DNA from 4 places in the Bradyrhizobium sp. USDA 4461 genome. Region 3 is predicted to be linked to each of the others. Evidence: predicted binding sites of a transcription regulator. Region 3 holds the regulator's gene; each other region holds the start of a gene.
The links. Region 3 encodes LexA, which represses DNA repair genes until DNA is damaged. Its sites were predicted from a motif close to TGTTCNNNNTGTGTTCNG; they were not measured.

Region 1: the regulator LexA is predicted to act here: its motif matches at 3,377-3,394, upstream of ACVINW_RS36950 (ImuA family protein).
Region 2: the regulator LexA is predicted to act here: its motif matches at 2,084-2,101, upstream of ACVINW_RS08330 (ATP-dependent Clp protease adaptor ClpS).
Region 4: the regulator LexA is predicted to act here: its motif matches at 2,881-2,898, upstream of dinB (DNA polymerase IV).

The regions. Positions count from the first base shown of each region.
Region 1 is NZ_JBSRXM010000001.1:7,868,803-7,876,192, forward strand. It holds gene ACVINW_RS36940 (error-prone DNA polymerase) at 1-746, opposite strand, end outside; partial or broken gene ACVINW_RS36945 (Y-family DNA polymerase) at 808-2,286, opposite strand; gene ACVINW_RS36950 (ImuA family protein) at 2,510-3,304, opposite strand; gene ACVINW_RS36955 (UdgX family uracil-DNA binding protein) at 3,562-4,995, shown strand; gene ACVINW_RS36960 (inorganic phosphate transporter) at 5,582-7,204, shown strand; gene ACVINW_RS36965 (LysR family transcriptional regulator) at 7,290-7,390, opposite strand, start outside.
Region 2 is NZ_JBSRXM010000001.1:1,767,002-1,774,391, reverse strand. It holds gene ACVINW_RS08335 (tetratricopeptide repeat protein) at 1-314, shown strand, start outside; gene ACVINW_RS08330 (ATP-dependent Clp protease adaptor ClpS) at 322-2,055, opposite strand; gene ACVINW_RS08325 (mechanosensitive ion channel family protein) at 2,385-4,742, shown strand; gene ACVINW_RS08320 (LLM class flavin-dependent oxidoreductase) at 4,964-6,064, shown strand; gene ACVINW_RS08315 (flavin reductase family protein) at 6,144-6,698, shown strand; gene ACVINW_RS08310 (hypothetical protein) at 6,719-7,123, opposite strand; gene ACVINW_RS08305 (hypothetical protein) at 7,123-7,390, opposite strand, start outside.
Region 3 is NZ_JBSRXM010000001.1:6,409,143-6,416,532, forward strand. It holds partial or broken gene ACVINW_RS30120 (ComEC/Rec2 family competence protein) at 1-548, shown strand, start outside; gene ACVINW_RS30125 (hypothetical protein) at 545-772, opposite strand; gene ACVINW_RS30130 (hypothetical protein) at 930-1,358, opposite strand; gene lexA (transcriptional repressor LexA) at 1,635-2,339, opposite strand; gene ACVINW_RS30140 (molybdopterin molybdotransferase MoeA) at 2,583-3,794, opposite strand; gene ACVINW_RS30145 (HAD family hydrolase) at 3,820-4,446, opposite strand; gene ACVINW_RS30150 (hypothetical protein) at 5,969-6,154, opposite strand; gene ACVINW_RS30155 (hypothetical protein) at 6,924-7,172, shown strand; gene ACVINW_RS30160 (hypothetical protein) at 7,212-7,390, shown strand, end outside.
Region 4 is NZ_JBSRXM010000001.1:7,465,180-7,472,569, reverse strand. It holds gene ACVINW_RS35250 (hypothetical protein) at 1-143, shown strand, start outside; gene ACVINW_RS35245 (tetratricopeptide repeat protein) at 368-904, shown strand; gene ACVINW_RS35240 (hypothetical protein) at 1,003-2,145, opposite strand; gene ACVINW_RS35235 (hypothetical protein) at 2,335-2,601, opposite strand; gene dinB (DNA polymerase IV) at 2,927-4,174, shown strand; gene ACVINW_RS35225 (hypothetical protein) at 4,289-4,498, shown strand; gene ACVINW_RS35220 (NAD(P)H-dependent oxidoreductase) at 4,571-5,896, opposite strand; gene rfbC (dTDP-4-dehydrorhamnose 3,5-epimerase) at 5,902-6,465, opposite strand; gene ACVINW_RS35210 (GHMP family kinase ATP-binding protein) at 6,486-7,352, opposite strand.

The sequences.
Region 1 (7,390 bases), 1.5 Mb from region 3:
GCATCCGGCAAATCGCGGAACAGCCGGACCATCTCATGCGCCGGCTTGAGATGCCGCTCGGCATTGGCCTCGAGCCTGCGGCCGATCGCCTCGATCGTGGTCTTTTCGCGGATGCAAGTCAGCACGTCCTGCAACGGGCGGCGCGCGGGATGGTGATAGAGCACCTCGTTGGTGGCAAGCAGCGGCACACCGGCATCGGTAGCGAGATCATGCAGCCGCGCCAGGCGACGCTTGTCGTCGCCGCGATAGAGCAGGCTTGCGGCCAGCCAGACGCCGTCGGCGGCGCTGGCCTTCAATTGCGCGAGCAGATCGAGCGCTTTCGACGCCTCGAACCGATGCGGCAGCGCCAGCACCAGAAGCTGGCCTTCTGCGAAATCGATCAAATCGGACAGAGTGAGCCGGCAGTCGCCCTTCTCGACCCGTTCGATGCCACGGCCACGCTTGCCGCGGGTCAAGAGCTGACACAGCCGGCCATAGGCGGCGCGATCGCGCGGATAGACCAGGATGTCGGGCGTGCCGTCGGTGAAGACGATGCGGGCGCCGATCAGGAGTTTTGGCGGATGAAGAACCTTCTCGCTGTCGAGCTCCTTCCAGGCCCGCACCACGCCGGCCAGCGTGTTGTGATCGGCGAGCCCGATCACGGGAATCTTCAGTTCGCTCGCCTGATGCACATAGGCGCGCGGATCGGAGCCGCCGCGCAGGAAGGAGAAATTGCTGGTGATGCCGATCTCGGCATAGTCGGGCATGGGATTCTCGTTTTGACGCGTTTTCTTCACGCGAACCGGCCTCCACTTCGCTTGCTTTGCGTCATGCGAACAACCCGTGCACATACCAGTTGGCCGGAACCGGCCTGCCCTCTTCGTCGCGCAGCTCGCTCTCGTAGAGGCCGTCGCGAAAAATCCAGAAGCGCTGGCCCTCGGCGTCCTCGACGCGGAAGTAGTCGCGCGTCAGTGCCGCGCCGTCCTGCTTCCACCATTCCATCGCGATGCGCTCGGGGCCCTCGACCCGCACCACCGCGTGCAGGGCGCGCCGCCAGGTGAATTGATGCGGCGGGCCGTCGGGCACGCTCGCGAACGGCACCTTGATCGGCTCGGGCGGCTCGAACAGCCTGAGCGGCCGCAGCGGCGGCTCGCCCATGACGCGCTCCGGCCAGGCGGCGGCGCCGGCGGCAGCCAGATGATGCTGCGCCGGCAATGCGAGCGCAGATCGTTCGGGGATGTGGCTCTCGAGCGGCAGATGCACGACGACGCGTTTCCCCCCGATGCGGGCGGCGATGCGGTCGATCAGCGCCGAGAGCTCGTCATTGTCGTGCACGGTCGCGTCGAGATCGCGCTGCTGCTGCACCACGATCTCGGTACGCCCGGCGGCAAGACGAATGAGATCGAAGCCGAAGCCGGGATCGAGCGGATCGTTGAGCGCATCGAGCCGCTCGCGGAACAGGCGGTCGATCATCTCCGGCCGCGTCACCGGCCGCCCGGTCTCGACCATGATCGTGCGCACCGCACCGTCGGTGCGGAAGAAGCTCGCCTCCAGCTGCCGCGCGCCCTTGCCTTGCCTGTCCATCGCCGCAACCAGCATCTTGGCGAGGTTTTGCAGCGTCAGTGCGATCACGGTGTCGGTCGCGATCGGCTCCGGGAAACGCTTCTCGACGATGTAATCGGGCGGCGGCTTGCGCGGGCTGATCGGGGCATCGCCCCGCCCGAGCGCGTGGCCGAGCAAGGTGGTGAAGGCGGCGCCGAACCGCGCCGAGATCTCGTGCGGCGCGCGCGCGGCGACATCGCCGATGGTCTTCAACCCGGCGCGGCGCAGACCGGTGGTCACAGCGGCATCGGCACCGAGCGCCGACACCGGCAGCGGGCCGACCGCTTGCGCCTCCTCGCCATCGGCGACAATCTTGCCCGAGGCGTGACGCGTCAGCGTGCGCGCCGCGATCGAGGTGCCGGCAATCGCGGCACTGACGGCAAAGCCGCGCCGGCTCAGCGCATGAGTCACGATTTGCAGCAGCGCCCGCTCGCCGCCGAACAGATGCGCACAGCCGGTGATGTCGAGGAACAGGCCGTATGGCGCGTCGAGCGCGACCAGCGGCGTGAAGCGGTCGCACCAGTCGGCGATGTCGTTCAGCGTCTTCAGATCGGCGGCCGGATCGGCATCATAGACCGTGAGCTCCGGGCAGATCGCCCGCGCATTGGCGAGCGGCAGCCCGACCGACAGCCCGGCGCGCACCGCGGCCTCGTCGATCGCATGCAGCAGGATGGCGTTGTGGTCTTTTGCGACGACGACGCTGGGGAGGTCCGCTTGTTTCGCCTCGTTCGTAAGGGACGCATGAGCGGATGGGTTCCCTCCCCCCTTGCGGGGGAGGGTGAGGGAGAGGGGTGAGCCCCACGGGCGGTGCTCGTGGCTACCCCTCTCTCCAACTTCGAGAGCGAGCTTCGGACCTCGCAAGGGGGGAGAGAGCCCTTCCAATGTGCTCACCTCACTTGAAGATCGGCTCAGCTCGCTTGCAACCAGCTCAGCTCGCGAGGCGATGTCCTGCGCGAGCTTGCGCTTGATGCGGTCGATGGGCAGGCGTGGCAGCCACAGGCTGAGGATACGCCGACGGTTCGCTGAATTGGCACTCATCACATTTCCATTCCATGATCCATCGCCCGACCGGGCCATGACGGTTGCGCACCAGTTCGGCCTCGACGCGCGGCGCGCCCCAGGCGCTTGCGGCGTGGCCGGGCGGCGAATGCGCCGCGCGCACGATCCAGCGCGTCTCCGCGGTCGAGGGGATTGGCGTCGCCGCGATCCGCAGCACCAGCGCGGTGACGCCGGAGGCTTGCGCGGCCAAAGTCAGCTTGCGGCTGGCGACGAGATCGAGCTGGCGCGCCTGGCCCCAGATTTCGAGCACGACCGCGCCGAGCGCATCGCAGGCCAGCGCATCGGCCGCGGTGCGCAGGGCGCCGTCGACATCGGCGGCACGCACCGTGACCAGAAGGCGCGGATCGAGGCCGAGCTCGGCAAGGCCGCGCATCGACAGCGCGCCGTTCTCGCGATCGGAAAAATCCTGCCGCACCCAGACCAGGGGCTTGCGCGTCGACACGCGTCCGGCAAGCCCCGCGATGAAGCCGGTCGCAGCACCGCTTTGATGGCCGGCGGCGAACACCTCGTGCAGCGCGGCCGGCGCAAGCCCGCCGCGCAACATCGCGTCCGCACTCGTGTGGCCGAGCGCGACGCGGTTCGGCATCGCCGCCTCCGATGCCGCCTCGATGCGCGCGATGCTGCCGCGCAGAGACGCAAGCGTACCCATGCGTGCGCCATTCATATGCGCCGCTCCTTCCCAACCAAAATTTGAGGCCGTCACTGATCTGAACAGAGAACCAGGGACTGGCCCATTTGTTCATGATATGTTCTAATATAAAGCTAACAGGGCCCGCGGAGTCAATCGGATTGGTGAGCCCATCGATTCATCAGTGGAATCAATGGGATTCAGCAGCCGAACAGCGGCCGCAGCCGGATCGCTCGCAACGTCGGGCGCGGAAGGCCCCGAAAATGGCGGCGTGACGGAAATGGAGCAATCGCATGCGTATCATCGTGCTCGACAACGACACCGATTTCGAGGGCTGGCGCAAGGCCGCGCGGCGCCTGGCGACACATGACGTGCAGCCCGCTGAGGTCACATGGACCATACGCCGCGACGACGAATTGTCGTCGGCCGCCTGCGCGAATGAATGGCCTGACACGCCGCAGGCGCAGTTCAGCGTGTCGGCCAAATTCGTCGAGCTCGCAAAGGCCGCGATCCTGCATCGCGACGATCGGCGCTTCGCCCTGCTCTATCGCCTGCTGTGGCGGCTGCGCAGCCACCACGATCTGCTCGGCGCGACCGCCGATCCCGACGTCGCCGAGGTCCACGCGATGGCGCGCGCGGTCTATCGCGACATCGACCGGATGCACGCGCAGCTCCGCTTTCGCGAGATCGGCCGCGAGCGGACGGCGCATTACGTCGCCTGGTTCGAGCCGGAGCATCACGTCGTCGAGCTCGCCGCGCCTTTCTTCGCCGGCCGTTTCGCCGACATGCCGTGGTCGATCCTCACGCCCGACGTCTGCGCCCATTGGGACGGGCACGCGATCTCGATCACGCCGGGCGTCGCCAAATCCGAGGTGCCGAGCGAGGACCGGCTCGAGGAGGCCTGGCGGCGTCATGACAACAGCTTCTCCAATCCGGCGCGGCTGAAAGTGATGGAGATGCCGCAGGCCAATTGGAGGAACCTGCCGGAGGATTCGATCATTAAGCCGCTGATCGAAGACGCCATGCGCATGACCAGCGGCCCCTTCGTCGCACGCAGGGCGGCCGAGCCGCAGCAGCCTCAGGATCAGCCGATGCCTCGCAAGCCGACTGCAAACAAACAGGCCCACGACACGATTGCCGCCTTGCGCGACGAGGCCGCCGCCTGCCGCGCCTGCCCGCTGTGGAAGGATGCGACGCAAACCGTGTTCGGCGAAGGACCGCAAAGCGCAACGCTGATGCTGGTCGGCGAGCAGCCCGGCGACAAGGAGGATCTCGCCGGCCACCCCTTCGTCGGACCGGCCGGGCAGTTGCTCGATCGCGCGCTCGGGGAAGCCGGCATCGATCGCCGCAAGGTCTACATCACCAATGCGGTGAAGCACTTCAAGTTCGTGCCGCGCGGCAAGATCCGGCTGCACCAGAAGCCGAACACGCCGGAGATCCGCGCCTGCCGTCAGTGGTATGAGCGCGAGCTCGCCGCCATCAAGCCGGAACTCGTGGTTGCGCTCGGCGCCACCGCAGCGCAAAGCGTGCTCGGCAAGATCACGCCGATCAACAAGAACCGCGGCCATCTGATTAACCACGACGCCACCAAGGTGCTCGTCACCGTGCACCCGTCCTATCTGTTGCGATTGCCCGACGAGAAAGCCAAGGCGCTGGAATATCAGCGCTTTATCGGCGACCTGAAAATCGCCGCGGAACGGTTGCGCAATTCGGCCCGCGCGGCCTGAGTTCCACCGGTTTGTGGAACCACACTTCAACGTGAAATTGTTCTAAGCTGCAAACAAATACCTACAACCTTTAATTGATCCGTGGTACTGTGACATGTTCCGCAGGTAATCGGGCGTCATGTTCACGCCATGGCGTACCCCGAGGCGGGCGCGCCGCGCGGTTTGCTAGCCCCGATCGTGCGGCGCGCCACCTCATCTCGCTATTCGTCCCTCTCGCTCGCTTCCAGTCCGCACCGGATTCCTGGTGACGCGGAGTCTTGACGACTTAGATTCCAGGCGACTTGAAATACAGGCGTGCTGAAATCCAGATGTGCTGGCCACGTGGCCCCACGTCTCTCCGGCGACGTCCTCGCCTCCCTCAATTGCCTCACCTCGCGAAATCGGACGGTGAACTCCGTCGTGATCGGTGGTCGTCTATTGCTGAAGATTGCCACGAGGCCGCCAAGGCGCGTGAGCCATCAATGCGTTGCACATAAACTCCGCTCGATATCCACGGCCGCAGACGAACGCCTCATTTCACGGCCCGATTTCAATTGCCTGTCATATGCATCGATCAAAATCGGAGGCATTGGGACAGGAGTTTACCATGAGCGATATGGCGTTACCCGGCTCGATCGAGCCCGCCTTGAAAAAGGGCCCGGACCTCGACAAAGGCTTCCACCCCATGACCGGGGTTATTTATTTGGGCGTGGTTGCGGCCGCGCTGCTGTTCGTTGCCTACAGCATCTATGCCGACGTCGACGCCACCGGCACGCGCGTCACGTCGTTCCTGCCCTACATCATGCTGTTCGTTGCGCTCTTGATCGCGCTCGGCTTCGAATTCGTCAACGGCTTCCACGATACCGCCAACGCGGTCGCCACCGTGATCTACACCCGCTCGCTGCCGGCGCATGTCGCCGTGGTGTGGTCGGGCATGTTCAACCTGTTCGGCGTGCTGCTCTCGAGCGGCGCCGTCGCGTTCGGCATCGTCTCGCTGCTGCCGGTCGAACTCATCCTGCAAGTCGGCTCGAGCGCCGGCTTTGCGATGGTGTTCGCGCTGTTGATCGCCGCCATCCTCTGGAATCTCGGCACCTGGTGGCTCGGCCTGCCGGCGTCGAGCTCGCACACTCTGATCGGATCGATCATGGGGGTCGGCATCACCAATGCGCTGCTGCGCGGCCGTGACGGCACCTCGGGCGTGGACTGGACGCAGGCCGCCGGCATCGCCAAGGCGCTGCTGCTGTCGCCGCTGTTCGGCTTCGTGCTCGCGGCCGGCCTGCTCTACATCCTCAAGGCCGTGCTGGCGCGCGCAACGCCGGCACTGTTCGGCGAGCCGGTCGGCAACCAGCCGCCGCCGTGGTGGATCCGGGGCATCCTGATCCTGACCTGCACGCTGGTGAGCTTCTTCCACGGCTCCAACGACGGTCAGAAGGGCATGGGCCTGATCATGCTGATCCTGATCGGCACCGTACCGACCGCCTACGCGCTGAACCGCGCGCTGCCGGCGGCCCAGATCGAGTACTTCGCCGCGCACTCGAGCGCGGCCAGCAAGGTCATCGAAGGCAAAGCCGCCGGCTACAACGTGATCGGCAATCCGCGCCCGGCCGTGACCAACTATGTCGCGCAGCACCAGATCAACGAAGGCACCTATCCGTCGCTGGCGGTGCTGGTGCGCGACATCGGCAAGCAGGTCGCCGAGTACGGATCACTGGCCAAGTTCCCGGCCGACGCGGTCGGCAACACCCGCAACGACATGTACCTGGCGTCCGAGGCGATCCGCTTCCTGATGAAGGACAAGGAAGCCGAGCTCTCCGCCGCCGACGTCGCCACGCTGAACGAGTACAAGGGCTCGCTCGATGCCGCGACGAAGTTCATCCCGAGCTGGGTGAAGTTCGCCGTCGCCATCGCGCTCGGCCTCGGCACCATGGTCGGCTGGAAGCGCATCGTCGTCACCGTCGGCGAGAAGATCGGCAAGACCCACCTGACCTACGCGCAGGGCGCCTGCGCCGAGATCACCGCGGCCGCGACGATCGCGGCGGCCGACGGCTACGGCCTGCCGGTCTCGACCACGCACGTGCTGTCGTCAGGCATCGCGGGCACCATGGCCGCCAACGGCTCCGGCCTGCAATGGTCGACGATCCGCAACATCGCAATGGCCTGGGTGCTGACCCTGCCGGCCGCGATGATCCTCTCGGGCGTTCTGTACTACGTGTTCTACCACGTGTTCTGATGGCCCCGCTTTCGCCGCGACAGGACGAAAGGCCCGCACCTCAGGTGCGGGCCTTCTGCATTGGAACGCAAGACGTGCTCCACGCTCAGCCGGCGTAAGCCTTGGCGACCTCCGCCAGCAGGCCGCGCGCCCATTTGTGCAGGCCTGACTTGGCCGTCCTGGCGCTCCAGTACATGTCGATCGAGA
Region 2 (7,390 bases), 4.6 Mb from region 3:
TCGCGCCGACGCTCGGCGATTTTGCCGACACCGCGGCGGCGGTCTGCGCGCTCGACCTCGTGATCGCCGTCGACACCTCGGTGGCGCATCTCGCCGGCGCGCTCGGCCGCCCGGTCTGGATGTTGTGTCCCTATGCGCTCGACTGGCGCTGGCTGCGCGATCGGGCCGACACGCCCTGGTATCCGACCATGCGGCTGTTCCGTCAGGACAGGCCGCAGGCCTGGGAAAACGTACTGGCGCGGATGTCGGACCAGCTTGCCCGGCTCGCCGGCGGCGAGCGGGAGCTGCTGCTGCCGGCGTCTTTGACGCGCTGACCTGGTATCACCCCGTGCTCATTCCCTGCGCGCCGCCGAGCAGCTTGACGTTGAGCCGGCCGCCGTCGAACAACATCTCGTTCAGTGCACCGTCGATGTCTTCGGCGGTGACATCCTGGCCGCCGCCGCGGGCGATGCTGGCCTGGGCGATACGGCGCATCAGCTCCTTGATGAAGGCGGCGCTGACGCCTTCGGTACGTTGCACCGCTGCCTCGATGACGGGCGGCTCCAGCGGCAGGCCGCGGCCATAGAGCCGGATCAGCTTGCCGCGCCCCGGCTCGTCGGGCAACGGCACCTCGATTGCCTGATCGATGCGGCCGGGCCGGCCGGCGAGCGCGCCCTCCAGCTCTTCGGGCCGGTTGGTGGTCAGCACGAACAGGATATCGCAATCCTCCTTCAGGCCGTCCATCTCGTTGAGCAGCTTGTTGAGCAGGGATTCCTCGCACGGTCCGCCCATGTCCTCGCGGTCGCGCGCGATCAGATCGACGTCCTCGATCACGACCATGGTCGGCTGCAGCAGCCGCGCCAGGCTCATATAGGCGCCGAGCAGACCGACCTGCTCGGCGGTGATGATCAGCGTGGTGTGGTTTGGCAGGTTGGTGGCGAGATAGCGGATGGTGTGGGTCTTGCCGGTGCCGGGCGGCCCGTACAGCAGGATGCCCTTGCGGGTCGACTGCCCGAGCTTGCGCAGCCGGTCGCGGCTTTCGACGAAATCGAGCACGTTGCGGTCGAGCAGCCGCAGCGTCCGGTCCGGCAGGATCACGTCGCCGCGCGCGACCGTCGGCAGCCGATGCACGGTCAAGCCTTGCGAACGTCCGCGATAATTGGCGCCATCCTCCAGCGACAGGATCTTGCCGCGATAGGAGCGTGCCGCGTGCACGGCCGTTTCCAGCTCGGCGAACGTGCGCTGCACGAAAGCGTTGCCGGCCGCACCGGCGGGCAACGCAAGCTCGATCCGCAGCGACGGCTCGTGATTATATTCGCGATAGAATGTCAGCAGCACAGCGTAGCGCAGTTCACCGGTTCGACACAGCCATAGTCCATTGGCAAGGCACTTCACCGGCTCGGCCTCGCCGATATCGACGTCGCGATATTGTGGCGGCGCGATCGCTGGTGCATGCCGGCCGGCCTTCATCAGCGCCGCGAAGTCGAGCGTCTCGTAGCGATATTCTTCATGGATGCCGAAAAAGTGGATTGGATCGGTGAACAGCTTGTCGATCGCGACCTGAACGTCGGCGCGCATATGGCCCGGAAACTGTCGCGCCCGTGTCACGATCAGGTTGCGCGGCACGCCGGCGAAATGCCAGTCGAGCGCGACGTAAGCGGATCGAAACGTCTCGCCCGGCAGTTCTTCCGAGCTGCGGCGTGCCGCGAGCAGGCAATCGCTGCACAGCGATGCGGTCGTCGTACCGGGGATCAAAATCTCCGTCACGGCCCTTGGCGCTTCGCAGAGATCGCAGGGGCGGCTGGCGTCGGCGGATTCGGTGCTGATCATCAACGGCTGGCCGTTGGAGCGGATCAGCCACTTCGCCGAGTTGAAGATGGCCCGTGCGACCGGCCCCGGATATGGCCCGCAGGGAACAGCGCCGTTGGCCTCGATCAAGGCAGCGCAGGCAACGGCTTCCTGCTCGGATTTCCCGAACACCGTACGCAATAAATCCTGCACGAATTCCAGCGGGGTCTCATCGTCGTCATGAATGAAGAGCCGGACCGGACCATCGTCGCTTAACACGTCGTGCATGATCACCTCGAAACGCAATCGGAACCAAAAGAACAAAATAAGAACATCATGGCCGCCGGCCTTCGTCAAGCGAAAGATTCCCCCGCCTCATCCCTGACGTGTGGCGTGATCGGCCGGCTCGGCTCAGCGGAGAAGCGCATTGCATGCGTAAACGCCGCTCAACACCTGTGACGTTTGTGTTGCGGCAAATGCCAAAACATGGCCGCCACAGCGGCAAACTTCCGACACATCATCGGGGCGAAAAGGAGCATCCGACATGGCACGAGCGCGTGAGCTGATTCCTTTCAGGGATGAGCCGTCGCGCAATGACTTTTCATAAGAGGGCCCTCGTGTCGCACACATTTCGTTTTGCGATCCTTCTCGTCCTCGCTTTGTTCGTCTCTCCCGCGCTGGCTCAGCCGGGCGCCAAGCCGGCGCCGCCGCAATCCGGTACCAGTGACAATCTGACGCCGGAGCAGGCGAAGCGCGCGCTCGAGACGCTGCAGGACGACAAGAAGCGCGGCGAGATCATCAACACGCTGCGCGCCATCGCCAATGCCTCGCCGCAGGCTGCTGCCCAGCCGGCGGCTGCGGAGCCGCCGCCCGAGCAGCATTCGCCGATCCCGCTCACCGCTGACAGCCTCGGCGCACAGCTTTTGCTGATGGTGTCCGAGCAGGTCGGCGAGATGTCGCGCGAAGTCGCCGACGTCGCGCGCACGCTGACGCATTTTCCCGCGTTCTATTACTGGTTCGTGCGCACCGCGAACGATCCGGCGGCCTATGGCCTCCTGATCGACATCGCCTGGAAGTTGGCGCTGGTGTTCGGCTGCGCGCTCGTGGCCGAATGGGTGGTGTTCCGCCTGATCAAGCGGCCGGTCGCGTTCCTCGAGGCGCGGCTGCCGCAGACCGCGCGTATGCCGGTGCAGACGCTCGCGAGCGTCGACCCGCCGTCGTCGGTCGCCGACGTCACGCCGGAACCGGAGCTGCATCGGCGCCGGCTCAGCCTGGCACGGGCCTGGCAGTCGCTGGTCCGGCTGCCCTTCGTGCTCGGCCGCCTGCTGCTCGAATTATTGCCGGTGGTGGTATTCGGCGGCACCGCGACCGCGCTGCTCGGCACCGAGATCGGCGATCAGTCGACCACGCGGCTGGTGATCCTCGCCGTCGTCAACGCCTATGTGTTCTCGCGTGTCCTGATCTGCGCGGTGCGCGCGCTGGCAGGGCCGTTCGGCCTGTTCCGGGTCCGTGCCGAGACCGCAGCCTATATCGAGATCTGGGCAAGGCGCATCGTCGCCGTCGGCGTCTCCGGCATCGCCTTTGCCAACGTCGCGCTGCTGCTTGGCCTGCATCGCGCCGGTTATGCCGCGCTGATCCGGCTGGTGATGCTGGTGGTGCACCTCTTCATCGTCGTCATCATCCTGCAATGCCGCCGCCAGGTCGCCGATGTCATCCGCGCGCCGGCCGATCGCACCGGGCTTGCGGCGCGGACGCGCAACCGCCTCGCGGCGCTCTGGCATGTGCTGGCGATCGCGCTCGACCTCGCGCTGTGGGCGGTGTGGGCGCTCAACATCCGCAACGGCTATTCGCTGCTGCTGCAATATTTCGTCGGCACCATCGCGGTGCTGCTGGTCACCCGTCTCGTCACCATGGTGGTGCTGAGCCTGATCGATCGCGGCTTCCGCATCAGCCCCGAGTTGATCCAGCGCTTCCCGGGGCTGGAGACCCGTGCCAACCGCTATCTGCCGCTGCTGCGCAAGGTGGTCACGGCGGTGATCGCCCTGATCGGATTCGTCGCGCTGCTCGAAGTGTGGGGCGTCGATGCCATCGTCTGGTTCTACGGCGGCCAGATCGGCTCGCGTCTGATCTCGGCGCTGGTGACGATCGGCATCGCCGCGCTCGCGGCGGCCGTGATCTGGGAGGTCGCCAACGCACTGATGGACCGGCAGATCGACACGCTGTCGCGCGAGGGGCATTACGCCCGCGCCGCGCGCCTGCGCACCTTCCAGCCGATGCTGCGCACCGCGCTGTTCTGCATGATCGTCGCGGTGGTCGGGCTGACGGCGTTGAGCGAGATCGGCGTCAATGTCGCGCCGCTGCTCGCCGGCGCCGGCATCGTCGGCATCGCGATCGGCTTCGGCTCGCAGAAGCTGGTGCAGGACCTGATCACCGGGCTGTTCCTCCTGATCGAGAACACCGTGCAGGTCGGCGACACCGTCACGGTGTCGGGGCTGTCAGGCGTGGTCGAGAACGTCTCGATCCGCACCATGCGGCTGCGGGCCGGTGACGGCTCGGTGCATGTCGTGCCGTTCAGCGCGGTGACCACCATCACCAACGCCAGCCGCGGCGCCGGCAATGCCGCGGTCAGCGTCAACGTCTCCTACAAGGAAGACACCGACCGCGCCGGCGAGGTGCTGAAGGACATCGTCGCGCAGATGCGCCAGGAGACGGCGTATCGCGCGCTGATCCGCGGCGATCTCGAATTGTGGGGCGTCGACAAGGTCGACGGCTCCGTCGTCACCATCGTCGGCCAGATCCGTTGCACCGACGGCGGCCGCTGGTCGGTGCAGCGCGAGTTCAACCGCCGCATGAAGCGGCGCTTCCAGGAGGAAGGCATCGAGATCGCCTCGATGGGCCAGACCATCCTGATGCAGCTCCCGCCGCCGTCGGAGCCCGATAGCAACAACGCGATGCCGCGCCGCGCGGCGGGCTGATCTGACACGCTAGCTGCGCGTCTCACCGTTGCGACACGTCTCGCGACGGTGAGACGGTCGCAGCGCTACTGAGCCCGGCGTACGGCCGCAGCCGGCCGAAATCCGGCCGTTCCCGTCCATTCCCTGCGATTTCCTCTCTGGCACAGCGCTTGCTGATTGTCGCGTGAATGCGCGGCAAGACGCATTGCATGACTGAACCCAACGCGAAGGAAGGAACGCACATGGAGCTTGGCTACTTCACCATGCCCTCGCACCCGCCGGAGTGCGGATTGAAGGAGGGCCACGACTGGGACCTGCAAACGCTGCGCTGGCTCGACGAGCTCGGCTATCAGGAAGCCTGGATCGGCGAGCATCACACCGCGCCGTGGGAGCCGCACCCGTCGCCTGATCTCTTGGTGGCGCAGGCGCTGCTGCAGACCAAGAATCTGCGCATCGGGCCCGGCGGCTTCCTGCTGCCGTATCATCACCCGGCCGAACTCGCCAACCGCGTCGCGATGCTGGACCATCTTTCGAACGGGCGGCTCAATTTCGGCGTCGCGGCTTCGGGGCTGCCGAGCGACTGGGCTATGTTCAACGTCGACGGCATGTCCGGCCAGAACCGCGACATGACCCGCGAGGCGCTCGAGATCATCCTGAAGATGTGGTCGGAGCCGGGGCCGTGGACCCACAAGGGCAAGTTCTGGACGGTGTCGAAGCCGGACACGATGTTCGATTTCCTCAAACCCCACATCAAGCCGTTGCAGGGCCCGCATCCGCCGATCGGCGTTGCGGGGCTATCGAAGAATTCCGACACGCTCAAGCTCGCCGGGGAGCGCGGCTTCATCCCGATGAGCCTCAACCTCAACCCGGCCTATGTCGGCAGCCACTGGGAGTCGGTGGAAGCCGGCGCCGCCAAGACCGGCCGCAAGCCGAGCCGCAAGGACTGGCGGCTGGTGCGCGAGGTGTTCGTGGCCGATACCGATGAGGAGGCCTGGAAGCTCTCGACCGGCGACATGATGGGCCGGATGATGAGCGAGTACTTCCTGCCGCTGCTCGGCCATTTCGGCTTCAAGGATTATCTGAAGCACGCGCCCGATGTGCCCGACAGCGACGTCACCGTCGAATATTGCGCGCGCCGGAATTGGATCGTCGGCTCGCCCGCGACGGTCACCGAGAAGATCGAGACAATCTACCGGGAGGTCGGCGGCTTCGGCGTGCTCTGCGTGTTCGGCTTCGACTACAAGCACAAGCCCGAGGCCTGGCACAACTCGCTGCGGCTGCTGAAGCAGGAAGTGCTGCCGAGGCTGAAGCATCTCGGCGCCGAGTTCGAGAAGGCCGCATGACAGCTGCGCGGGGTGCGGGGCTTGCCTCGCCCCCCGCGTCGCATATGTTAAACCGAATGTTTTTGACGAGGTTTGCGGCATGACGGTCGACGCACAGAGTTTCAAGCAGGCGATGCGCCATTGCGCCGGCGCGGTCGCGCTGGTGACGGTCGGTCGCGAGCCGGGGCAGCGGACCGGCCTCACCGTGACCTCGGCCTGCTCGCTGTCGGATAACCCGCCCTCGGTCCTGGTCTGCGTGAATCGTAATGCCAGCGCACATGAGCGCATCCGCGCCGAGCGGCATTTCGTCATCAACTTCCTGAACGAGGACCACGCGCTGCTGGCGCTGACCTTCTCCGGCCAGAAGGGCGTCAATGGCGATGATCGTTTTGCGTTCGGACGCTGGACCACCGGCGCGACCGGCGCTCCGATGCTGGAGGATGCCGTCGCGGCGTTCGACTGCGTGCTGAGCCAGGAGCTCGAAACCAAGACCCATTCGATCTTCATCGGCGAGGTCCAGCATGTCCGCGCTGTGACCACGGTCGATCCGCTGATCTATCTGCGCTCGGGCTTCCAGAGCGTGCGCAACATCCACGATCCGATCACGCTCGGCGACGTCGATGCGCGCCGCGTCAGCTGGAACGAGTTTTCGTAGAGCCGCGACGGTCTCTACATCTATTTGAGCCACACCAGCAGCGGCACGGGCGCGCGGCCCTCGCAGGACAGCGTGCCCTCGTAATTGCGCGTCTTGCGGGCGCTGTAGGTGCAGGGCGCGCCGTCCAGCACCAGCTCGGCTGTCACCTGCGCATCCGTCCCCGAGATTTGCAGCTTGATCTCGCCGGCGCGTTCCTCCGGCCCGTCCTGCGTGCAGATTCCGACATGCTTCATCTTCAGCGGTCCGGAGAATTGCTTGCGCGCGTCCGGTCCGCTTTCGGTGAGATGCCCGGTCAGTTCCCATTCGCCGAGCACGCCGGCCTGGCCGAGGATCTCCATCGCACCGAGCGGCGGCGCGTGGCAGAGGCACAGCGCAACAGCGCCGAGCAGCGCCGCGCCACCGTTGCGCCATGTCATCAGCAGCATCACAGCTTGCTTCCGGTTGTCTGCCGCAATTCGATCAGCTCCGGCCGCGATACATCGGAATCCGCGGTGAGCCGAGCGATCTGCACTGCGCAATCCTGTGTCTTGGCCTGATCGCCGGCCGCCTTGGCGCTCTTCATCATCCCGATATAGGCTGCCAGCCGGTTGGGCTCCTTCTTGAGCACGGCCTCATAGGCGGCAAGCGCATCGGCGGCCTTGCCGCGTTCGAGCAGCATCGCGGCGTAGAGCTCGCGCGCCGGCGCCAGCGGT
Region 3 (7,390 bases):
GGGTGCCGCAGCCGGACGTGCTGATTTCCGCCGATGGCCGCAACGTCGCGGTGCGCGGCGGGGACGGGCGGTTGCATCTGATGCACAGCGCCAAGGATGCGTTTTTGGTCAAGGAGTGGCTGGCGGCGGACGCCGATGCGCGGACCGCCACTGATGCATCGCTCGGCGAGGGCGTCTCCTGCGATCCGAGCGGCTGCGTGGTCCAGGGGCCCGGCGGCGCCTTCGTCGCGCTGGCCAGCCGGCCGGAGGCGCTGGTGGATGATTGCGAGCGCGCGGCGCTGATCGTCACCGCCCGGCCGGCGCCGCGGGGCTGCGCGGCCTCGGTGGTCGACGCCGAGCGGCTGCGGCGTCACGGCGCGCTGGTGCTGCGGCGGACCAGTGACGGCTACGCCATCGATGCGGTCAAGCCCGGCGGGATCGACCGGCCATGGTCGCCTGCGGTTCCCGGCGACGGCGAGGCCGAGGCGACGCTCCGCGCCCCCGCCACCGCGCCACGGCCGGCCGTCGACGCCACGCCGGGGGAGAGCGATCTGCAGGGTGAGGATTAGCCGGGGTCTGGCGAGGGACCGGCCGGCAATTCGAACAGGCCGAGATGGTATTCGTCGGAATCGGGGCCGGCGTCGGGCTTCTTGACGAGGGTGAAGGACGCCTCGGGGAATTGCTGCCAGACCTTCAGGTCGTCAGCCGTCACCGTCAGCCAGCCGAACCGGAACATGTAGCGGCCCGGCTCCGTGACGCGTCCAGCCTTTTGCCATGTGACCTTTTCGACCACCGAGCAGGTTTCCGTAAGTGCACGTCCTCTGCGCCTGATGATGCGCCAAGGCGGCCGCCGACGGAAATCTCCTGCCGCGCCCCGGAACCCGACGTCCGGGGTCGCTCGAAATCGTTTCGGTCACTCGCCGCCGGGTCATCCTGCGGCGACGATGCGTTCAACCCAAAAACAGCGACGCAAATGCGGAGGGCCGCCGCTCCACAACCTTCGGCTTCTGCGCGACCGGCGGATGCAGTGCCGGCAATTGCAGCACGCTGACGCGCTGTCCCTCGACGAGCTGGGTCACCAGCACATGGCTGCCGTCGGGGAATTCGACCGCATCATGATGGCGATCCGGCACGTCGGGCTCGACTTCGTTGAACACGCCGACGCGGAAATTCAGCGTCTTGGTCCAGATCCAGCGGCTGTCGTAGCGAACGTTCTCGGCGAAAGCGAGCTCGGTGCCCGGCAGCATGCAGACCGCGACAGTCGGATCGTTCTCCGACGCAAAGCCGCGGGTCGACGTGCCGCGGAAGGTCGTGGTGATCAGCGTCTCTCCGACAATGGCGGGGCGCGATGCCACGGCGTGCAGACTATAGTCACACATCGGATGGCTCCTCAAATGGAGGTAGCGACCCGTGCCTCTCCTTGAGGCATAGGGCCTCTACCAGAGTGGACGATAGCGAACGAGTGTCAGCTCGTTTCTGGGCGATTGTACGACTCGCCCGAGACCGCCTCAATCACAAACACGCGACACTGCGTGAGAGGTATCGGAGCGCATCGAGCAGGCCGCATGCCGCGCTATCTTCCAAGGAACGATCCGATCTGTCGCTCGTTCCTCGCCGCCGCAAGTATTTGCCTCGCCGCCGCAACTATTTGCAATTCAGTACTTGCGATAGAGCCCGATCAGCTTGCCCTGGATGCGGACCCGGTTCGGCGGCAGGATGCGCACTTCATAGGCGGTGTTGGCCGGCTCCAGCGCGATCGAAGCGCCGCGGCGGCGGAAGCGCTTCAGGGTCGCTTCCTCCTCGTCGATCAGCGCCACCACGATGTCGCCGGTGTTGGCGACGTCGTTGCGCTGGATCAGCGCCATGTCGCCGTCGAGAATGCCGGCATCGACCATCGAGTCGCCGCGCACCTCCAGCGCATAATGCTCGCCGGAGCCGAGCATGTCGGGCGGCACGCTGATGGTGTGGCTGCGGGTCTGCAGCGCCTCGATCGGCGTACCGGCAGCGATCCGGCCCATGACCGGGACCGCGACCGGTCGATTGCCGTCATCCTCGGCGATCGGCGGTGTAGAGGTGCGCTTGCCGAGGGTGCCTTCGATGACGCTCGGGGTGAAGCCGCGTCGGCCGTTGCCGCCGCCGGCCGACAGCTCGGGCAGCTTGATGACTTCGATGGCGCGGGCGCGGTTGGGCAGGCGGCGGATGAAGCCGCGCTCCTCCAGCGCAGTGATCAGGCGGTGGATACCGGACTTCGAGCGCAGGTCGAGCGCATCCTTCATCTCGTCGAAGGAGGGCGGGACGCCGGCCTCTTTCAGACGTTCATTGATGAAACGCAGAAGTTCGTACTGTTTGCGCGTGAGCATCTCGAGTATTCCCCCGGTTGATAGCGTCGTTCGATTCCGAGACTCTTCGGTGGGATCTGCAGACCGGGCCTGACCAAGGGAGCATGGTGCTTGCTGCAAGCGCTCCTGGGCGGCCTCCCGATTGTAGACACCAGTACTCGAAACAAATCATGAACGGACACTATATGTTCGATATGTGTTCCGCAACCACTTAATTTCCGGTGAACACGCCCGGCGGCGCACAATCGCCGCGGTGAGAAAACCCTATTCGGGCAGCATCAGGATCTCGCATTCGCTGCCGGCGACGGCGGCCGGCGCAAACGGCGGACGCACGAGAAGTGCCCGTGCCGCAGCGAGATTCCCGAGCAGCGAAGAATCCTGCTGCATCACGGGCGTTGCGATCAGCGTGCCGTCGTCGCGCGTCTCGAGACGCGCGCGCAGATAGTCCTCGCGCTGGTCGTTGGCAGCGAGGTCGCGGCCGAGCAAAGCGGTCGCGCGGCGATGATGAATCGCTTTTCGGCCGCTCAGCGCCCGAATCAACGGCACCAGAAACAGGAAGGCGCAGACATAGGACGACACCGGATTGCCGGGCAGGCCGATCACCCGCATCGCCCCGAGCCGGCCATGCATCATCGGCTTGCCGGGCCGCATCGCGATCCGCCAGAACGCCATCGCGACGCCCTCGGCCTCCAGCGACCGCTTGACCAGGTCGTGGTCACCGACCGAGGCGCCGCCGGTCGTGATCAGGATGTCGGCTCCGGTGTCGCGGGCCCGGCGGATGCCGGCCGTGGTGGCCTCAACCGTATCGGCGGCAATCCCGAGATCGATGGTCTCGGCGCCTTCGGCACGCGCCAGCGCCCGCAGCGCATAGCCGTTGGAATAGACGATCTGGCCGGGTCCGGGCTGCGAGCCCGGCATCACCAGCTCGTCGCCGGTCGCCAGCACCGCGACCTTCGGCCGGCGATGCACGGCGACTTCCGGATGGTTCATGGCGGCGGCCAGCGACAGCGCGCGGTCGGAGAGGCGGCTGCCGGCGGCGAGCAGAACGTCACCCTCGCGGAAGTCGACACCGGCGGGGCGGATGTGCCGTCCAACGGCGGCAGCCTCGGTGATCGTGATGTGGTCGCCGTCGACGGCGGTGTCCTCCTGGATGATGACGGCGTCGGCGCCGTCGGGGATCACGCCGCCGGTGAAGATCCGCACCGCTTCGCCTGAGGCGACCGTGCGCTCGAACGGCCGGCCGGCGGCGACTTCGCCGATCACCTTGAGCCGCGCCTTCAGGTCAGCCGCATCGGCGGCGCGCACCGCATAGCCGTCCATCGCCGACATCGGCTGCGGCGGCTGGGTGCGCCGCGCGGCGAGGTCGCGTGCCAGGGTGCGGTGATAGGCGGCATCGAGCGCGACCATCTCCTCCGGCAGCGGTTCGGCGCCGGCCAGGACGGCGGACAGGGCATCGGCAACCGGCATCAGGGCCACGCTCGGAGCTCCTCAAGTCCAGGGTTCAAATACCGAGCGCGGTCAGCGCCCTTGCCACGTCATCCGTCGATGTCACGTGGACGGCATGAAGGCCGCGCGCCCGCGCGCCTTCGATATTGGCGGCCAGGTCGTCGAAGAACAGGATCCGCGACGCCGGCACGCCGATGGCTTTTACCACATGATCGTAGGCCGCGGCGTCGGGTTTCCGATAGCCGATGCTCGAGGACAGGAACACGGTGCGGAAATGGCTCAGCAACTCGGCGTGGACAACCGAGAAATGCGCGACATGGGCCGGATTGGTGTTGGAGAACGCATAGAGCGGCATCCGCTTCGCCGCGGCCGCGAGCAGGGGGGCGATATCGGGCATCTCGCCGGTGAAGATCGCATTCCAGCCTTCGAGGAACTGGGCGTCCGTGAGGTCGATGCCGAGCGTCCGGCGCAGGTTTTCGAAGAACGCCGCATCGTCGATCCGGCCGATCTCGTGATGCTTGAAGCTGTCGTCGACGACAAAGCGCGTGGCGAGGTCGGACGGCGCGCAGCCGGCATGCTGCGCCCAGTGCGCCATCACCTTGTCAAAGTCGATGTCGAGCACGACGCGGCCGATATCGAACAGCAGCACGTCGACGGAATCGGGGAGGGGGTGCGAGGTCATTGCGTGGAACCATGTACGAAAATTGCGGGCAGGCGGCAATGTCCCCGATTTGTGCGGGAGGCATGCGACTGATGTGCTGACAGTGGCTCCCGCTCGATCCATAGCTTCGCATGCTCGCGCCACAATTTCAGTGTCGTCCCGGCCTAGTGCGCAATTGCGCACGGGGGCCGGGGCCCATAACCACAGGGTTGTGTTGTTGAAAACAAGCTGTGGCCCCAGCGTCGCGCAACAATTCGCTTTTGGGGTAATGGGTCCCGGGCCTTCGCCGGGACGACGGCGAATGTGTGGCGCCGCTTGTGAATCATACGTCCGCATTCTCGCGACATGATTTGTCCGAGTCTTGCTTCTCGTTCCGCCCTCTCCGTTGGTGAGGGCGCAGGGAAAGCCGGGTGCCGATCGCACCCATGGGCCCCGAGCAATGGGGTAGAAAGCTCGGGGGTAGGACCACAGGTGTAACGCGGAGCAATCCGGCTTTCCCTGCGCGATGGCTTACGGCTTATACGTGCTCTCCCCGGCGAGACTTGGCTTTGTTGTCACCGTCTTCACAACGCGCATTGCGCAATCGGAAGAGACACCTACCGCTAGGGCGTCAGGCCTGCACGATTTCGCCGTCCGCCTCATGCGCGTTCGTCAACTGCGCATTCGGCGTCCACCGCATCTCGACCCGCGTTCGTGACGACCGCGAAGCGCCCCTCGTGTCGGGTGAGACGGGGAATTCATACACCGAGTTGCGCTTCGGATAAAGCGAAATATTTTCGCGCACGGTGATTGACAGGTTTTGCTGAGTTGCCCGTCGTGTCCGGACCGCAACACCCTGCAAACACATCGCCGTCCGACGTGTGCCCTCAGCGGGCTGCACCCTTCTTCTCCAGGCGTCCAGGAGCGGCCGACGTCGATAATCGCGCCCCTCGCTGGGCCGTCTCTTGTCGGGCGATCGCTCATTAGGAACGACAGCACCTGGCACCGCGTATTGGATAACAAACGCCACCCAACAGGAACGGCAGGTCGGCGTTTCCGGTGCCCTTGGCTCTGTCCCCGAGCCAGGGGCACACCTTCGTGGTCTTCAGGGGCGTGTCATCACCGCGCCTAATGTGTCGTAGGCGGCGATATCGTTCCAACGACTTCCATGTCTTCTTTCCGCACAGTCACCCAGCGTCCTGTCTCGGCAGCGATCTTTCGAGCTATTCTTACAGCGGCATCCTCGTCCGCCAATTCAAGCATGATGATGCTGCCTTTCCCCGAGAAGGCGTCGGGGTTTGAAATGTTGATGATGAATAGGGGTCCTTTTGGAAGGATCATCGGAGTGCCCCAGCCCGCAGAAGCCAGCATCGCATCACGCGATACCCTGTGCTTTCGTGCGCGGCGACACCGTGCAACCGCTACCAAGTTCCCGCCTTAACCTGGTTAAAGTACGTGGGATGTCGCGCAACTCGAAAATGGAGCTTTCGCATCGGTCCAGCAATCATGTTGCTCCGGTCCGCCCGCCGACGCGTTGGACGCTTTGCTTGCAAACCGTACGGCTTCACTTGCTTGGATGCTTCTCAATGGTCGCCTTGGCCCTGGCGATCGCCTCTTGAGTGCTCTGGAAGGTTTGCGTTCTGATCGGAGGACCGCCCGCAAGAGGCGTGATCTCGACGAGGAAGCCGCCGCCTCGCTGCTCGACGATCGTTAGACGATGACCCTGATATTCGATCGGCTCGGCTGACATTTCGGATGCCGTTTGGACGATGGATGCGCGACAAGCCTATGAAGGCATTGCAGCCCCCGGGGTTGCTAGGAACTTCTCGATCTCGAGGGCACGCCGGGCTTCAAGTGACTTCCTCAGCATGCGTTCACGTTCGGCTCCAGGCGGCAAGCCGCTTGCCCTGGTCCTGGCCGTTTCGGCAAGCTTTAGCAGTCTGAAGGTCAGTGACGTCGTTTGCTTAACCCGATTTCGTCGTTTCTTTCCCATGGCGTTCGGCCCGCGCGAACAATTGTCGCGCGAATTCGGCCACCAATGGCCTTGCATGGCATCTACATAGGTTAATCCAGTGCTGGCGGAATTTTTGCTGCGGGCAGGAACCAACTGGCGCGAGCATGCGGGGTGACGTGGCTGACGGCGTGTTCGGTCAGGGACGACGAGAGCCGAAACGTTCTCGTCGCTTCACGCCCGTTGTTTCTGAAATCCGAATTGGTGGAGCGGCCGCTGTTTGGGGCTCAGCGAAATTAGGACATGGCTTCTGACATGCATTTTTAAATGCGGGTCTCGGAGACGAGATGCAAACTGCGGGGATGTTGACACCTCATCGAATGGACAGCGTGGAGATGGGCTTTCTCGGCTTTGCCGGAATGTCATTCATCGCGCTCGTCGCCAGCGTGAGCTGGCTCCTGACCGGGTGACGCCGAACACGATGGACGAACGGACCTTGGCCTCAGTGTGGTGCCCACTCGCTGGGGCCCTTTCTTTCCGAGCTCCCTGGACTGGAGGCGGGTGAGGGATGCCCCACCTGGATGCTTGCCTGGGAGTTCTGCGCCGACTGATCGCAGAAGGCGACGTGAACCGCATTGCGCTGGCCGAGAGAGCGGTCAACGAGTATTGGGACGCGACCTTGCTTGGAGCCAGGAGGAGCGGACTCCGGCTCCTCCAGCAAGACGTGCTGACGCAGCTCAATGCCGTTGTGGGAGATCAGCGCGGCTTCGCCGAAACGGTGAATGCTTACATCGAGAAAAAGCTAGGCTCGGCATAACCCGGCCAGGGTCGCCGGATCGCCCCATCGAGCGCTTCCGTGCCACTCGATGCAAAACTTGTTTCCTCCCTGGCGTCATCCGCCGACGGTCTTCTCAAGGGCGACCAGCAAGCCGAAGACCGATCCCGTCACAGCGAGGAAGGCAGCAAAATAGTAAATGCGGTACATGACTGGTCGATCTGTTCCGGTCTAGCCGAGGAGATTGAATTTCGCCCAAG
Region 4 (7,390 bases), 1.1 Mb from region 3:
ATCAGCTTCCCGATATGGGCGATCCGACCAAGGCGATGGGCCAGCCGCCGCCCGTCACGACGATTCAGAACGTCAACACGACCGGACTGGGAGCAGGGACCGGAGGATCGGTGGCCGTCGGGGTGGGAGGACCTGCCCGGTAATCGGCTGAAGGCTCTCTGCCACCTGGGCATTGCCCGTTGGGATCTCGATTTTTCCGATCCTGGAGGGTGGGACGGATGCCGCAGCTGGAGCTTGGAAGGGAAGTGGCGAGGTGCTGGTACTGACTCCGGTGTTTCGGTCGTGCCGTCTGTTTTTCGTAGGTAGTTTCGCGATGATGTTTCGAATGGGGCAAGAGATGCGCTGGACTTGGGGAACGGGACGAGGATTGCGTCGTCTCGCGCCGGCGTTGATCTGTTGCGGCCTGGCGACCGGCCTTGGTGCCTGTGACTACACGACCCGCGAGGCCGCGATTGTCGCTCCGGTGGATCCGCCCGGTGGGGACCCCGTGCAGGAGCCGACCGACGTCAAATATTATCCCTCCGACGAGCCGGTGCGGCTGGGGCTCGAGCACTACAACCGCGGCAATTACGGTATCGCCCAGCGCTATTTCAAGGATGCGGTCGAGAAGGCGCCGAAGGACGTCACGGCCTGGGTCGGGCTCGCCGCGAGCTACGACAAGATCCGCCGCTTCGATCTTGCCGATCAGGCCTATGCGCAGGCGATCCGGATCGGCGGCGAGACCGTCCAGATCCTCAACGATCAGGGCTATTCCCTCATGCTGCGCGGCAATCTCAGCGGCGCGCGGCGCAAGTTCGAGAAGGCGTACTCGCTCGATCCGGGCAACCCGGTGATCGCCAACAACCTCGAACTCCTCAACGGCAGCCGCAAGTTCATCGAGCGGCCGCCGAACAATCAGCCGTAGCGGTGCAATATTACCTTTGGTGGGGCCGCCGACTCCTTTGCATGGGGTTGTTTTCGCTATTTTGGTAGCTCGCCCCTGCGACCCGACCTCGCCGCGATCTAGTTCGTCAGCACGGCATCGACGCGGCGGCTGTTTCTTGTGCTGATGATGATGGCGCCGTTGCGGATGGCAAATCTCGCACCGACGAGTCGCGGAATCTTTTCGGTCAGCGGCGACGGCAGCGGAATCATTCCGCCGCTCGCGGGATCGCCGACGTTGATCGGCGGCCCGCCCGCGCCGGCCGAAGGCGCTGCCTTGATGTACTCCCTGATCAATTGAGTCTCTTCCCGCGAGAGACTGAGTGCGGTCTGCTCGCTGATCGCCGCTCGCTTTTCTGTCTCGGCTTTCTGCTGCGCTTCTTCCTGTTGCGCGGCTTCGCGCCTGGCTGCGTCCTGCTCGAGCTTGGCGACGCGCTCCCGCAGCGGCACGAGCTCCCGCCGCAGCATGACGATCTCGGATTTCAGCGAAGAGTTCTGGCCGAGCGCGATCGCTGCGGCAACGCAGGCAACGACCGAAATCAGACTGAGACATGCAACGGCAAGTCCCGTCACCCCGATGCGATTGGCCGTTGTCCGATCCTCTACGCCGCCCGCCGAACGCCGGCGCCGTGCCCGAGCAAATCGCGGTATACTGCTGCCGAGCAATGTCAGGAGTTGCGAGAGCCGGGAATCGTTCGGGCCCGCAGCGTGGATCGAGCCGAAGGCCGGTTCGAGCACGATCGGGCCTTGCGCGGAGAGATCGAGCGATGCGGCCGAGCCGCCGGCGTTCGAGGTCGTGCGCTCGGCCTGGCCGTCATCTCTGGCGTGCACGAGCCGGCGATCGATGTCGTCGGGCTGGTCGACACCAGCATCGCTGATCGCATCGGGCGTGTCGGCAGCAACGGCCTCAAGGCGCTCGCTCTGCCATTCGCCGAGCTCCTGTTTACCGAGTTCTTGCGCGTTAAGCTCCTGCTCGGCGCGGGACGCTGCAAGCGAGCTCCATAGCGCAAGCCCGGCCTCCGTGATCTGCAGCCCCGCCTCATTGATCGAAGCCCATCCGGACTGGAACACGTCGGCGTCGCCGAGCTCGGACGATCGCTTCAACTTCGTGGCCGCATCGCCCGCCGCGATCATGCGCTTGACCTCGCGACTGACCTCCTCGAGCGGAATCCGCTGTTCCGGTCTTGCAGCCAGCACACTCAAGATCGCCAGATTGAATCTCATGTGGCGCCTCTCGATGCCCCATCAGCCGATCGCGCAGCCGGCGGTCTCCCATGCCGGTGTCGGTCAGTCAGAGAGTCAAGCGAAGTGTAACGGCTCCCCGAGGGGCAAACAATCCGGTCCCAGGCGCACGACCGATGGATAAGTCTGCCCGCCAACGCGACGCGTCGCGATCGCCGTAGCGCAAGCTGTTCAGAGAAACTCGCGAAGCCTGGAGAGCTCGATCACGTGCTCGGGTGACAGCACATCGGGGACGAGCGGAGGTTGCGCCTTGGTCCGGATCTCGTAGAGATGCCGCGTCTTGTCGGGCTTGCTCATGAAATCGCGAATGCATTGGTCGAGCGTTGCGTTGGCGACCATATAGGGTGCGCGATCCTCTCGCCTGGCGTTGTTGAGAGAGGGCCATTTGTAAAGGGTGGCCGCAGCCTGGAAGTCCACCTGATGAGAGTGGTCGGTCATTCCAGGATATCTACCTGAAAAAGCCTGCCCGTCAACGCACGCCGGCAAGTGAGCGAATTGCTGCGGCAGTCGGCGCATTGTGTGTCGTCGCGATTGGTCGAACGACTGCCGCCGCGGCTCGCGTGATTCGCTTCGATTGCCGCGCAGCGGTCTCGATCTCCAGCGAGCCGAGATCGGCGTCGACGGAGGGAAGCCTGCCGAAGGACAGGCCGGCCGATTGCTTCGCGCGGCGAGCGCACGCGAAGGGAGGACAAATTCCACGTTGACTGGATTTCGATTTGTTCTTAGTTTGTTCTTTTGGTCGGGCGAGCACAAGCAGGTCGAGATGGCAGCGGCAGCCACCATTCTGCACGCGGACCTCGATGCATTTTACGCGTCGGTGGAGCAGCTGCTTGATCCGTCGCTGCGCGGCAAGCCGATCGCCGTCGGGGGCGGGGTGGTGCTTGCGGCCTCCTATGAGGCCAAGGCCTTCGGCGTCCGCGGCGGCATGTCGGGACGGGACGCGCGCGAGCTGTGCCCGCAGCTGATTTTTGTCGGCGGTCATTTCAGGGATTACCAGCGGCTGGGCGACGCGGCCATCGAGGTGCTCGGCGATTTCACGCCGCTGGTCGAGCGCATTTCGATCGACGAAGCGTTCGCCGACGTTGCCGGCTGCACGCATCTGTTCGGAGCGCCGGCGGACATCGCAGCGGCGATCCGGCGGCGGGTGCGCGCCGAACTCGGTCTTCCGATCTCGGTGGGCGTCGCGCGCACCAAACATCTGGCGAAGATCGCTTCCCAGGTCGCAAAGCCCGACGGCCTTGTCGTCGTCGATCCCGACGCGGAGCTCAGCTTCCTTCACGAATTGCCGGTCGAGTTGATGTGGGGCGTCGGGCCGGTGACCCGGGCACGGCTGGAGGCGATCGGCGTTGCGACGATCGGTCAACTCGCGACATTGTCGGAACGCTCGCTGACGCGGTTGCTCGGTCCGGCGGCAGGCGAGAAGCTCGCCGCGCTGGCCTGCAATCGCGATCCGCGACAACTCAAGCCGCATCGGCGCGCGCGATCGGCGGGAGCACAATCGGCGCTCGGCCGCAAGCCCGCGACCATGCAGGTCATCAGGCCGACGCTGATGCATCTCGCCGACCGCGTCGCCACACGGCTGCGGGCGAAATCGCGGCCCGGACGAACCGTGACGGTGCGGGTGCGCTTCGCAGACATGAAATCGGTGACCCGCGCGATCACGCTCGACGCGCCGGTGTGCACGACGGTGATCCTGGCGCGGCTCGCCGAGAACCTGGTGCGTGCAACGCTTGCCGATCATCCCCGTGAGGGGATCATTTCGCTGTTGGCGATCTCGGTCTCGCATCTCGAGGAGCATTGGGACCTTGCGCTGGAGCTTCCGCTCGGATTGGCCGATGACGCGCTCCGCCCCGGAAGTCCAGCAGGCATCGCGCGCTGGGCGGCGGACTGCGCGATCGACAAGATCCGCGACCGCTTCGGCTGGGAGGCAATCGGATACGGCTCAGTCGCTCTGGAGGCGGTTCGGTCGGTGCCTGATGCGTTTCGCGCACTTGCCGAGAAGGAGCTATAACCTGCTACCGATTCACGATCGGGTCATCGCATTAAGAAAAGGCAATCCGGAATCGCGCCGTTGTGAGTGGTGGCCTCGCGCATGCGGTCTATTCTGACGCTGCGGAGGATAGCCATGAAGTACAGCTCCGAACTGATCCAGACGATGCGGGATGCGTTGGATACGGTCATGGCAAGCGTGCCGGCCGATCAATCCGTGTTCGGTCTGAAGGCCCACGTTGCCGAATCCATCTTGCGAGCCGCGGCCCACGGTCAGACGTCGTTCGACGGGCTCGTGACGGCCGCATCCGATCAGCTTCAATCCATCATATCGATGTTGACCTAAGCGTGATCCAGAAAAGTGCGAAGCGGTTTTCCGAGGAGATTCGACAACAGGCTAACGCGCGATGACGCCGCCTTAGGCAGCCGCAGGGCGTATGAATGACGGCCTGCCGAAGAAGACGGTGTCTTGCTCCTGGCGCAGCGCGTCGCAGATTCGGCCTGCCGGAATCTCGACGTCGTCATACGCGAGCACGTGGTCTCGCGCAATGTTCCGCCGAAGACGGCAACCTTCGGCTAGGCCGATCGGAAGAAGGTGCTCGGCGTGAGCGACCTGCGCATTCTCGCACAAGCCGTAGGTCATGTAGTGGCCAAGCCCGTCGAGGACTTCGCCAGCCCTGAGATCCCTCTTTGCGGCTGCGACCACATCGACACACGGCGCGCCGAGCGGAGTGATGGCTGCATCCTTGAAGATCGCCGCGCGTGCAACCGTGAACGGGACCTCAAAGTGACAAAGATGATAGGGCCAGTAGAAGCAGTAGAGGGGGCCTGCTCCCATCTTGTAGAGCGACAAATAGTGCTTCTCGACCGCATCGTTCGTCGTCCCAAGCACGAATATGCCCGGGTTTGGCATCGCTCCCACGCAATAATCCACGATGCCGGGACCGTCGAGAAGCTCATCGACCGGGTACCAGTTGACCGCTTCCTGGATCGGGGTGCCGGCCTCGACGACCGGACCGTGCATTCCGCGCCGCGCGACCCGCATGCCCGTTGCATTGGCAACGATCGCGTTCTCGAAGGATATCTTGGTGCCGTCAGCGAAAGACGTAACCATCGGGGCCTTCATCCCCCATTTTCTGGCAAACCCTTCCTGGGTCGTGGGATTGCGGTAGGGATCGTGCAGACCCTTGATGTTCCCGCACAGCACAGGCCTGATACCCAGTCCCTTCACCCACCGGTACAGATTCATGATGACGCCTGGCTGGTCACCTTCCGTGTTGGTGATGACGACCCCGGCGCGGTCGGCATACGTCTTCAGGATCGGGCCGAGAGTGCCGTCCAGTTCGGCATTCATCATGACGACATGCTTGGTTCGGGCGATCGCCTGCATCACCACGCCGGCCGCGAATTCGATCGTGCCGGTGACCTCCAGAATCACATCGATCCCGTCAGCGTTGCAAAGAAGCATTGGGTCGTCGGTGATCGCGCGCCGGCTCCGGGTGATGCAGTCGTCGAGTTCATCCACGCGGCGCACTTGCGTGACGTTGCTCTCACCGGATTCCGCGTAGGCCTTGCGGGCCTCATCGAGGTGACGGTTACAGATCGCAGCGAGTTCGATGCCCTTGGTGTACTGCAGCATCTGACGCGCGATACCCTTGGCCATGAACCCGGCGCCCACCATTCCCACCCTGATCGGGGTGCCGGTGCGTTGCAGCCGCTCGAGCTCGCGGTCGACGATGAACATGCTATCTACCCCTCATCGGCAGTCGCGACGAGCCGGTGCTCGTCCACGAAATCAGGCCAGCTGCAGTCCTTTTCCGAGATGACGGCGGGCTCGGCGGGCCACTTGATGCGAAACGCTGGATCGTTCCAGCGCACGCCGCGCTCGGCGGTCGGCGTGTAGAATTCGGATACGAGATACGTGACCTCGGTCTCGTCCGCGAGCGTCAGAAAGGCGTTCGCGCATCCCTTCGGGACGAGGAGCATGCGGTAGTTTTCGGCACTGAGCTCAACCGTGATGTGATGCATGAACGTCGGCGAGTCAGGCCTCAGATCGATCAGCACGTCATGGACGGCGCCGCGCACGCAGCGCAGGAGCTTGTCCTCCTGATAGGGCGCGACCTGGTAATGGAAGCCGCGCAACGTATGCTTTTGGCGGTTGAAGGAGATGTTCATCTGGGCGATCCGGTTGGGCAGGCCGTGATCGTCGAACTCCTGGCTGCACCAGCCGCGGGCAAAAAACCCGCGGCTGTCGGCTCGCTTTTCCAGCTCTACCGTGCAAGCGCCCTTAATTTCGGTGGTCTTGAAAATCATCGAATTCTCCAAGGCCAGGGTCACCCGGCCGGGCAAAGCACGCGCGAGCCGTGTACCTCGTAGCCAAGCGACACCAAAGGGAGCTCCGAGAGCGCCTGACGCACCCGCTCGCGTTTCTCCGGCTTCACGATGAACATGAGGAAGCCGCCGCCGCCGGCACCGCACAGCTTGCCACCTTCGGCGCCCGCCTCGAGGGCCCGCGTATAATAGTCATCGATCTCCGAGGTGGTGATCTTGGAGGCGAGACCCCGCTTCAGCGTCCAGCCGCGGTGAAGAGCTTCGCCCACCTGCTCGAGCGCGATCTGTTGACCGGAGCAGATGGAACGAAACTCGAAGGCGTCGTTGCGCATGCGCCGCAGAACGTCCAGGTTTCGTGACGTGTTGCTTCGCTGCTCGGTGAGTACCGAGGCGGCAGGGCGCTGATGGCCGGTCCAGAACATCATGATGTTGCTGAACAGGTAGGCGACAGAACCGCTTCGGGCCGGCTGCGGCTCGACCGTGACGCGGCCGCCGCGTCCGAACCGGAGCAGATTGAGGCCCCCGAACGCGGCGGCGTATTGGTCCTGCTTGCCGATCGGCTCCTTGAGCACTTCCATCTCGATGTGGCAGGCCTCCTCGGCCAGTTGGCCGGCGGTGACGCGCTCGCCGCGGAAGGCATGGAGCGCGTGGAGCAATCCAACTGCGAAGGCGCTCGATCCGCCCATGCCGGTGGACGCCGGCATGTCGGCGACGGTGCTGATGAAGATCGGAGGCTCGATGTTGAGAAACTTGAGGCACTCACGCGCAATGTTGTTGTCGATCTCCTCGATCGTATTGACCTGCTCGGTGCGTGAGTAGTTGAGCCGGATCGGCTCGTTGAAGAGGTCGCTGTGGCGCTTCACGGTCACGTAGACGTATTTGTCGACGGCCGCGCTCAGGACGGCGC